DNA from 3 places in the Pseudomonas sp. MWU12-2319 genome. Region 2 is predicted to be linked to each of the others. Evidence: predicted binding sites of a transcription regulator. Region 2 holds the regulator's gene; each other region holds the start of a gene.

Region 1 (3,279 bases), on a different contig from region 2:
CCGAGAGGATGTAGGCGGCGCTGGGAATCGGGTGGAGGTGCCAGCCCAACTCGGTATCGGCCGGAATATTGACCTGCAACAAGGTCAGTTCCGGTGGTCCCTTGGGATAGCGTTCGTAGGGCGTGCCATCCCAGGAGCTGGTGCTGCGCAGCAGCACTTGGGCGCTGGGTTGGGGTGGGGTTTGTGCATTGGATGTGGAGATCGGGGTCATGTGCTGGCTTCCAGGTTAACGTCCTTGTACCGCGCGCCACGCGCGGTGCCTGTGGTTCCCGTCACAAGGTCGGGAGTCCCTAGTTAACGCCGCTCCACAGCGTCCTGCCAGTCTGGAAACGTTTCAAGAAATCTCGATTTCTGCCCATGAAAAAGGCCACCCGAAGGTGGCCTTTCGTTACGCTGCTTGCGCGAGCGCTACCGGATCAGCAGCTGTAGTACAGCTCGTATTCCAGTGGGTGTACGAAGGTGCGTACTTTGATTTCTTCTTCGCTTTTCAGCTCGATGTAGGCATCGATGAAGTCGTCGCTGAAAACGCCGCCTTTGGTCAGGAACGCACGACCTTTGTCCAGCTCTTCCAGGGCTTCTTTCAGGCTACCGCACACCTGTGGAATCTCTTTGGCCTCTTCAGGCGGCAGGTCATACAGGTTTTTGTCAGCAGCGTCGCCAGGGTGGATCTTGTTCTGGATACCGTCCAGGCCGGCCATCATCAGTGCGGCGAAGGCCAGGTAAGGGTTGGCAGCCGGATCCGGGAAGCGTGCTTCGATACGACGAGCCTTGGGGCTGTTGACGTAAGGAATACGGATCGAGGCGGAACGGTTGCGTGCCGAGTAGGCCAGCATTACCGGCGCTTCGAAGCCTGGGACCAGACGCTTGTAGGAGTTGGTCGACGGGTTGGTGAAGCCGTTCAGGGCCTTACCGTGCTTGATGATGCCGCCGATGAAGTACAGGGCTGTGTCGGACAGGCCGGCATAACCTTCGCCAGCGAAGGTGTTCTTGCCATCTTTGGAGATGGACATGTGAACGTGCATACCCGAGCCGTTATCGCCGTACAGCGGTTTTGGCATGAAGGTCGCGGTACGGCCGTAGGCATCCGCCACGTTGTGTACGCAGTACTTCAGGGTCTGGACTTCGTCAGCCTTGTTGACCAGGGTGTTGAACTTCACACCGATTTCGTTCTGGCCGGCAGTCGCCACTTCGTGGTGGTGAACTTCGACGGTCTGGCCCATCTCTTCCAGTGCGTTGCACATGGAGGTACGGATTTCGTGGTCGTGGTCGAACGGTGGAACCGGGAAATAGCCGCCTTTGATACCTGGACGGTGGCCTTTGTTACCGCCTTCCACGTCCTGGTCGGACATCCACGAACCTTGTTCGGAGAAGATCTTGAACATGGAGCCGGAGATGTCGGACTTGAACTTGACCGAATCGAAGATGAAGAACTCAGGCTCAGGACCGAAGAAAGCGGTGTCGCCGATACCGGTCGACTTCAGGTATTCCTCGGCGCGACGGGCGATCGCACGTGGGTCGCGGTCGTAGCCCTGCATGGTCGAAGGCTCGATCACGTCGCAGACCAGGATCAGGGTCGGCTCTTCGGTGAACGGGTCGAGTACGGCGGTGCTGTCGTCCGGCATCAGGATCATGTCGGAGGCTTCGATGCCTTTCCACCCGGAGATGGAGGAGCCGTCGAACATTTTGCCGATTTCGAAGAATTCGTCATCCAGTGCATCACGGGCCGGCATGGTCACGTGGTGCTGAGTGCCTTTGGTGTCAGTGAAGCGCAGATCAATCCATTTAACGTCATGATCTTTGATGAGTTGAACCGACTTCGACATGGTGTCCTCCGGGTGGCTTCGGGCTGGGTAGTGGAGTTAGCCCTGAAAGAGTGGTGATGCCGGCGCGAATATCGGCCAAGGCAACCTGCCTCACAAGAGAGCAAATTGCATGCCAGTGCCCCGTGATGGGTTTTTTGCCCCAATCTCACGCGTTGCAGCGAGCATAGGAGAATTTTCGGGCGTTTGCCGCACCATTATGGGTCTAAAATATTCGATGACGACCTGTTTTGGTGCGCACAAAACCATCTGCACAATAACTGGTTAAACCTTGAGCAATTTCCGCTATAATCCGCGCCCCCCTTTTTCGGCCGGCCCTTCGCGCGCTGTTTTCATGAAACTTATCGTAAAAGTCTTCCCCGAAATCACCATTAAAAGCCGCCCTGTCCGGATGAAATTCATCCGCCAGCTGGCCAAGAACATCCGTACCGTGCTCCGTGACCTGGACCCGAACGTGGTGGTGAACGGCGTGTGGGACAATCTCGAGCTGGAAACCGCGCTGAGCGAGCCCAAGGCCCTGCAGGAACTGACCGAGCGCCTGTGCTGCATGCCGGGTATCGCGCATTTCCTGCAGGTCGACGAATACCCGCTGGGTGACTTCGACGAGATCACCGCCCAGTGCAAACAGCACTTCGGCGAGGCCCTGCCCGGGAAGATTTTTTCGGTGCGTTGCAAGCGCGCCGGCAAGCACAGTTTCAGCTCCATGGATGTGGAGAAATACGTCGGCAGCCAGTTGCGCCGACAGTGCAATGCCGCCGGGATTTCCCTCAAAGAGCCGGAAATCGAAGTGCGGATGGAAATTCGCGACCAACGGTTGTTTGTTATCCATAGTCAGCACAATGGCCTGGGCGGCTACCCGCTGGGTTCCATCGAACAGACCCTGGTGCTGATGTCCGGCGGTTTCGACTCCACCGTGGCCGCCTACCAGATGATGCGCCGCGGCCTGATGAGCCATTTCTGCTTCTTCAATCTCGGTGGCCGCGCCCACGAGCTGGGGGTGATGGAAGTCGCTCACTTCCTCTGGAAGAAGTACGGCAGCTCCCAGCGGGTGCTGTTTGTCAGCGTGCCGTTCGAGGAAGTGCTGGGAGAAATTCTCGGCAAAGTCGATAACAGTCATATGGGCGTAGTATTGAAGCGTATGATGTTGCGCGCTGCTACCGTCATGGCCGATCGCCTGGAGATCGGCGCGCTGGTGACCGGCGAGGCGATCTCCCAGGTATCCAGCCAGACGCTGCCGAACCTGTCGGTGATCGACTGTGTGACCGAGAAGCTGGTGATTCGCCCGCTGATCGCCAGCCACAAGCAGGACATCATCGACCTGGCGACCGAGATCGGCACGGCGGATTTCGCCAAGCACATGCCGGAATATTGCGGGGTCATTTCGGTGAACCCCAAGACCCACGCCAAGCGCAATCGCGTGGAGTACGAAGAACAACAGTTCGACATGGCGATTCTCGAG
Region 2 (3,279 bases):
CGGTGAAGCAGATCGCCCAGGCCGGCCGCGCCAACGGCAGCACGATCACCGCCCCGCGCCCACGCATCGACATGGTCATCCAGCCGAAGCAGAAAACCGAACAGCAGAAGGCGCAGTAATGGCAACCCTGAAAGCCCAGCATCTGGCCAAGGCCTACAAAAGTCGCCAGGTGGTGCGTGATGTCAGCCTGTCGATCGACAGCGGGCAGATCGTCGGCTTGCTCGGCCCCAACGGTGCCGGCAAGACCACCTGCTTCTACATGATCGTCGGCCTGGTCCAGGCCGACCAGGGTCGCGTACTGATCGACGACCAGGATGTCAGCCACCAGCCGATGCACGGCCGCGCGCGCGCCGGGATCGGCTATCTGCCCCAGGAAGCGTCGATTTTCCGCAAGCTGTCGGTGGCGGACAACATCATGGCGATCCTCGAGACCCGCAAGGAGCTCGACAAGAACAGCCGCCGCAAGGAGCTGGAAAGCCTGTTGCAGGAATTCCACATCAGCCACATTCGCGACAACCTCGGCATGAGCCTGTCCGGTGGTGAACGGCGCCGGGTGGAAATCGCCCGCGCCCTGGCCACCGCGCCGAAATTCATCCTGCTCGACGAGCCCTTCGCCGGGGTCGATCCGATTTCCGTTGGCGATATCAAACAGATCATCCATCACCTCAAGGCCAAGGGCATCGGCGTACTGATCACCGACCACAACGTCCGCGAGACCCTGGACATCTGCGAAACGGCCTATATCGTCAATGATGGACAGCTGATCGCCGAAGGCGATTCGGCCACTATCCTGGCCAACGAACTGGTCAAGGAAGTCTACCTGGGCCATGAGTTCCGCCTGTAAACATCGAGGTAACGGATCAACCGCCAGAGCGCTCCCTGTTCAATAAAAACCACAAGATTTTTATTGCTACAGCGCTCTAGGCAAAGGCTCGGGTTTCAGGCATATAATTTGCTTATGTTTGGCGCCCCGGCGCCCTGTAGAGTGGATGGCGCATGCGCGCCGGCGAATAAGGTGTTAAGCCCCTGCCATGAAACCATCGCTAGTCCTGAGAATGGGCCAGCAGCTGACGATGACACCGCAGCTGCAACAGGCCATCCGCCTGCTCCAATTGTCGACCCTGGACCTTCAGCAGGAAATCCAGGAGGCCCTGGAGTCCAATCCGATGCTCGAACGCCAGGAAGAAGGCGACGACTTCGACAATACCGACCCGTTGGCCGACAACGCCGAGCACAAACCCAACACTGAAATCCAGGAACCCTCCTTCCAGCAGGAAACCGCCCCGACGGTGGACAACCTCGAGGAAGGCGACTGGAACGAGCGCATTCCCAACGAACTGCCCGTCGACACCGCCTGGGAAGATGTCTACCAGACCAGCGCCAGCAGCCTGCCAAGCAACGATGACGACGAGTGGGACTTCACCACCCGTACCTCGGCCGGCGAGAGCCTGCAGAGCCATCTGCTCTGGCAACTGAACCTGGCGCCGATGTCCGACACCGATCGGCTGATCGCCGTGACCCTGATCGACTGCATCAACAATCAGGGCTACCTGGACGAAACCCTCGAGGAAATCCTCGACGCCTTCGACCCGGAGCTGGATATCGAGCTGGACGAGATCGAAGCGGTACTGCATCGCATCCAGCAATTCGAACCGGCCGGCATCGGCGCGCGCAACCTCGGCGAATGCCTGCTGCTGCAATTGCGTCAGCTGCCAGCGCGCACGCCCTGGCTGGCCGAAGCCCAGCGCCTGGTCAGCGACTACATCGACCTGCTCGGCAGCCGCGACTACAGCCAACTGATGCGGCGCATGAAGCTCAAGGAAGACGAGCTGCGCCAGGTCATCGAGTTGGTCCAGAGCCTCAATCCGCGCCCGGGCTCGCAAATCGAGTCCAGCGAAGCCGAATACGTCGTCCCCGACGTGATCGTGCGCAAGGACAACGAGCGCTGGCTGGTGGAACTGAACCAGGAATCGGTGCCGCGCCTGCGGGTCAATCCGCAGTACGCCGGTTTTGTCCGCCGCGCCGACACCAGCGCCGACAACACCTTCATGCGCAACCAGTTGCAGGAAGCCCGCTGGTTCATCAAGAGCCTGCAGAGCCGCAACGAAACCCTGATGAAGGTCGCCACCCAGATCGTCGAGCACCAGCGCGGCTTCCTGGAATACGGTGACGAGGCGATGAAGCCGCTGGTCCTGCATGACATCGCCGAAGCGGTGGGCATGCACGAGTCGACGATTTCCCGGGTGACCACGCAAAAATTCATGCATACCCCCCGCGGTATCTATGAACTGAAATACTTTTTCTCCAGCCACGTCAGCACCTCCGAAGGCGGCGAATGCTCGTCCACGGCGATCCGCGCGATCATCAAGAAACTGGTTGCAGCGGAAAATCAGAAAAAGCCGTTGAGTGACAGCAAGATCGCTGGTTTACTGGAGGCACAAGGCATTCAGGTGGCCCGTCGTACTGTCGCCAAATACCGTGAGTCCCTGGGGATAGCCCCCTCTAGCGAACGGAAGCGACTGATGTAGTGGACGGGCCCCGTTACAGCGTTCCAGTGGTGGGCAATCGCCTACCGCTTTATGCACTGGCAACGAAGGAGAAGCTGTATGCAAGTCAATATCAGTGGACACCAGCTGGAAGTGACCGAACCCCTGCGTGCTTACATCGGCGAGAAACTCGACCGACTGGAGCGTCATTTCGACAAGATCACCAACGTACAGGTGACCATGGCCGTCGAAAAACTGAAGCAGAAAATCGAAGCCACCTTGCATATCCACGGCGGTGAAGTGGTCGCCAACGCCGAGCATGACGACATGTATGCGGCGATCGACCTGCTCACCGACAAGTTGGACCGACAACTGAAAAAGCATAAGGAAAAGAACCTGCACCTGCTCCAAGGTACAGGTCGCTGATACCCATCCATGATCCGACTTGAAAGCATCCTGACCCCCGGCCGTTCTTTGGTGAACGTGCCGGGCGGCAGTAAAAAGAAAGCCCTCGAGCAAATTGCCAACCTGATCAGCCACGAAGTTCCTTACCTGGCCATGCAGGATGTCTTCGACAGCCTGATCGCCCGGGAGAAACTCGGCTCGACCGGTTTCGGCAATGGCATTGCCATCCCGCACTGCCGCCTGAAGGGTTGCGTGGCGCCCATCAGCGCCCTGATGCACCTGGACGCCCCTATCGATTTCGACGCCATCGACGGCGCGCCGGTTGACCTGCTGTTCGTCCTGCTGGTCCCGGAAGCCGCCACCGATGCCCACCTGGAACTGCTTCGGC
Region 3 (3,279 bases), on a different contig from region 2:
GTAGCGGTGTTGAAGCCGCCCATGGACGGTGCGGCGAACACACCGGTCAGGATCGCGCCGAGCATACCGCCGATACCGTGCACGCCGAAGGCGTCCAGGGAGTCGTCGTAGCCCAGTTTGCGTTTCAGCGTGGTGGCGCAGAAGAAGCACACCACACCGGCCGCCAGGCCGATGATCAGCGAGCCCATCGGGCCCACGGTGCCGGCAGCAGGCGTAATGGCAACCAGACCGGCGACCACACCCGAAGCGATGCCCAGGGCACTTGGCTTACCGTGGGTCAGCCACTCGGCGAACATCCAGCCCAGCGCAGCGGCGGCGGTAGCGATCTGGGTGACCAGCATCGCCATACCGGCGGTGCCGTTGGCCGCTGAGGCGGAACCGGCGTTGAAGCCGAACCAGCCGACCCACAGCATGGCCGCGCCCATCAGGGTGTAACCGAGGTTGTGTGGCGCCATCGGGGTGCTCGGGAAGCCTTTGCGCTTGCCCAGCACCAGGCAGGCCACCAGGCCGGCAACACCGGCGTTGATGTGCACCACGGTGCCGCCGGCGAAGTCGAGCACGCCCCAGTCGCCCAGCAGGGAACCCGGGCCGCTCCAGACCATATGCGCAATCGGCGCATAGACCAGGGTGAACCACACGCCCATGAACACCAGCATCGCGGAGAACTTCATGCGTTCGGCGAAGGCACCGACGATCAGCGCCGGGGTGATGATGGCGAAGGTCATCTGGAAGGTGACGAACACCGCCTCGGGGAACAGCGCCGTCGGCCCGGTGATGCTGGCCGGCGTGATGCCCGCGAGGAAGGCCTTGGCCATACTGCCGACGAAGGAGTTGTAGTTGACGACGTTGGCTTCCATCCCGGTGGTATCGAACGCAAGACTGTAGCCATAAATGAACCACAGAACGGTGATCAGCCCGGTAATGGCGAAGCACTGCATCATCACGGAAAGAATGTTTTTCGAACGCACCATGCCCCCGTAGAACAGCGCGAGGCCTGGGATCGTCATGAACAGCACGAGGGCTGTGGAGGTCAGCATCCAGCTGGTATCGCCGGAATTGAGGACTGGAGCAGGTACCGGGTCCGCCGCCATGGCCAAGGCCGGCATTACGAGGGACAACAGGGCTCCTAGCCCTGCGAATTTACGCAGAGTCATATTGTTTTCTCCTGGGGCGTTGGGGTTTGGCGGCTTAGATTGCGTCGGTATCGGTTTCGCCGGTACGGATGCGAATAGCCTGTTCCAGATTGACCACAAAGATCTTGCCGTCACCAATCTTGCCGGTGTTGGCCGCCTTGGTTATCGCCTCGATAACCCGGTCAAGATCCTTGTCGTCAATGGCGACATCAATCTTCACCTTGGGCAGGAAGTCGACCACGTATTCCGCGCCGCGATACAGCTCGGTGTGACCCTTCTGCCGACCGAAGCCTTTGACCTCAGTAACGGTAATGCCCTGCACGCCGATCTCGGACAACGACTCGCGCACGTCGTCCAACTTGAACGGCTTGATGATGGCAGTGACTAGCTTCATGAAAACTCTCTCCCGAATTGGTGGACTTGCCCCAGGAAAACAAACCCGACTCAAGTCTAAGCGCAGTGCCTGGCTTTGTAACGCATCGTCGGTCCACATCTACCGCCCGACGCCAGCTAACCGCTGCCGGCAAAACTTCCCAGCTTCGCCTGCCGCACTGCATTCGTCACAGCGACTGCATCAGTGCATGGGTCACTGGCAACTAAGCAGAAAGCTTGCCAGCTCCGTAAAAACCAATGATTTCAGTCCCTTGGTCGCTATGGAGGGTGAAAAAGCACGTTGCGCCCGGGCTATACGCACAACAACGGTGCGCACTGCGCCAGCGCGATGCGCGATAACCGTGCGCCCGCCCCCATGGAAATGACTATAGACACTGCGTGGTACACTGGTCGGTAATCTGTTTCCGGAACCTTAGCCATGCTTGCGCCCAAAGCTTTCCTCGATGCCCTGAGCGGCCACGCCTCCCGTTTGTTCAGCGGTGAAACACCCCTGCCCCGCCAGGAATTCGAAAGCCAGTTCAAGGTGCTGTTGCAGAGCGGCTTCAGCAAGCTGGACCTGGTCAGCCGGGAAGAGTTCGACAGCCAGATGGTGGTGCTGGCCCGGACCCGCGCGCGGTTGGAGAGTCTGGAGGCGAAGGTGGCGGAGTTGGAGGCCAGACTGAATCCTCCTGTGGAATAAGGTTTCATCGCCCGCTCCTGCTTCATGCGGGAGCGATAGGCTGCCGCTCGATGGCTCCTGCTGGAAATCTTGACTCCTCGCAATACCCCGTCTGAATCACTCGCCTCATCTCGCGCACCATCGCACCTTCTTCGATATATCCGCCCAAAGGGCATCTGCTGCCTGCCTTCAGCGCTGAATTCTCTGGTTGCAAAACGGGCAATTTGCCTCCGTTTCGTAGGCAACGGTGCCCACTTATAGTTCTTCGTCACAGCCTCATGGCTGCCGCTTCACTCCCCCGAGCAAAATTTGCGTTTTCTCCAGCTCACCATTCGCTCTCTCACCCATCGAGCGAAGTTGACATATTATCGTTTATAAACGACATTGAGATCATGGATGATGATAGAGATAAAACACTACGTCGACGGTAACGGACGAGATCCCTTCGGCAGCTGGCGCGACTGGAAGCGCAGCAACGGACAGGAGAACCAAGAATGAAAGACAGATCCCATGATGCCGCAATGGCCGAGGTGTTCCGCAGCGACCCGGCCTACGCGGCAGAACTGCTGAACAGCATCCTGGAAGACGGCGAACAGGCTGAGCTGCTGATTGCCCTTCGCCAAATGGCAGAAGCTTTTGGCGGTGTGCGCGGCGTCGCCAAGGCAGCCGAGCTGAATCCGACTCAGCTCTATCGGACCTTGTCCGCCGAAGGTAATCCGGCTGTCAGCAGCCTTACCGCGATCTTGCGTGTTATGGGGTTAAGGCTGGCCGTACAACCACTAACAGCCCACTAAAATCAGCCCGAAATGTCCCTCGGTCTGTGGCTGTGGAACAACTCATTACGGATCAGTCTGCAGGATACCAGCAAGCTGGACCGGCTCCGCCGCGAGGAGTTCGACAACCAGGCGGCGGTGTTGGCGCACCCCGTGCGCGGCTCGAAAGCCCGGTGGCCAAGGTCGCCGAGCTGGAGAGCGAATTGTCCCTTTATTAGAATCAATGATTCCCGTTTTTGCCGGATTGTCCCGAGAGATATTGAACAATAAAGTACACCCATGCCGCAGCCACTGACCGAAACGACAAGCTGCTGCCGAATTC

The links. Region 2 encodes sigma-54, which starts transcription at its own class of promoters, with help from an activator protein. Its sites were predicted from a motif close to ANTGGCATNNANNTTGCTNT; they were not measured.
Region 1: a site for sigma-54 is predicted at 1,921-1,940, ahead of glnA (type I glutamate--ammonia ligase). Genes of this name have one in related genera too.
Region 3: a site for sigma-54 is predicted at 1,731-1,750, ahead of glnK (P-II family nitrogen regulator). Genes of this name have one in related genera too.

The regions. Positions count from the first base shown of each region.
Region 1 is NZ_JALJES010000003.1:411,985-415,263, reverse strand. It holds gene M5C01_RS07285 (cupin domain-containing protein) at 1-211, opposite strand, end outside; gene glnA (type I glutamate--ammonia ligase) at 417-1,823, opposite strand; gene thiI (tRNA uracil 4-sulfurtransferase ThiI) at 2,155-3,279, shown strand, end outside.
Region 2 is NZ_JALJES010000011.1:133,492-136,770, reverse strand. It holds gene lptA (lipopolysaccharide transport periplasmic protein LptA) at 1-119, shown strand, start outside; gene lptB (LPS export ABC transporter ATP-binding protein) at 119-844, shown strand; gene M5C01_RS19000 (RNA polymerase factor sigma-54) at 1,032-2,528, shown strand; gene raiA (ribosome-associated translation inhibitor RaiA) at 2,607-2,912, shown strand; gene ptsN (PTS IIA-like nitrogen regulatory protein PtsN) at 2,922-3,279, shown strand, end outside.
Region 3 is NZ_JALJES010000004.1:262,224-265,502, forward strand. It holds gene M5C01_RS08810 (ammonium transporter) at 1-1,154, opposite strand, end outside; gene glnK (P-II family nitrogen regulator) at 1,189-1,527, opposite strand; gene M5C01_RS08820 (accessory factor UbiK family protein) at 1,945-2,205, shown strand; gene M5C01_RS08825 (addiction module antidote protein) at 2,679-2,978, shown strand.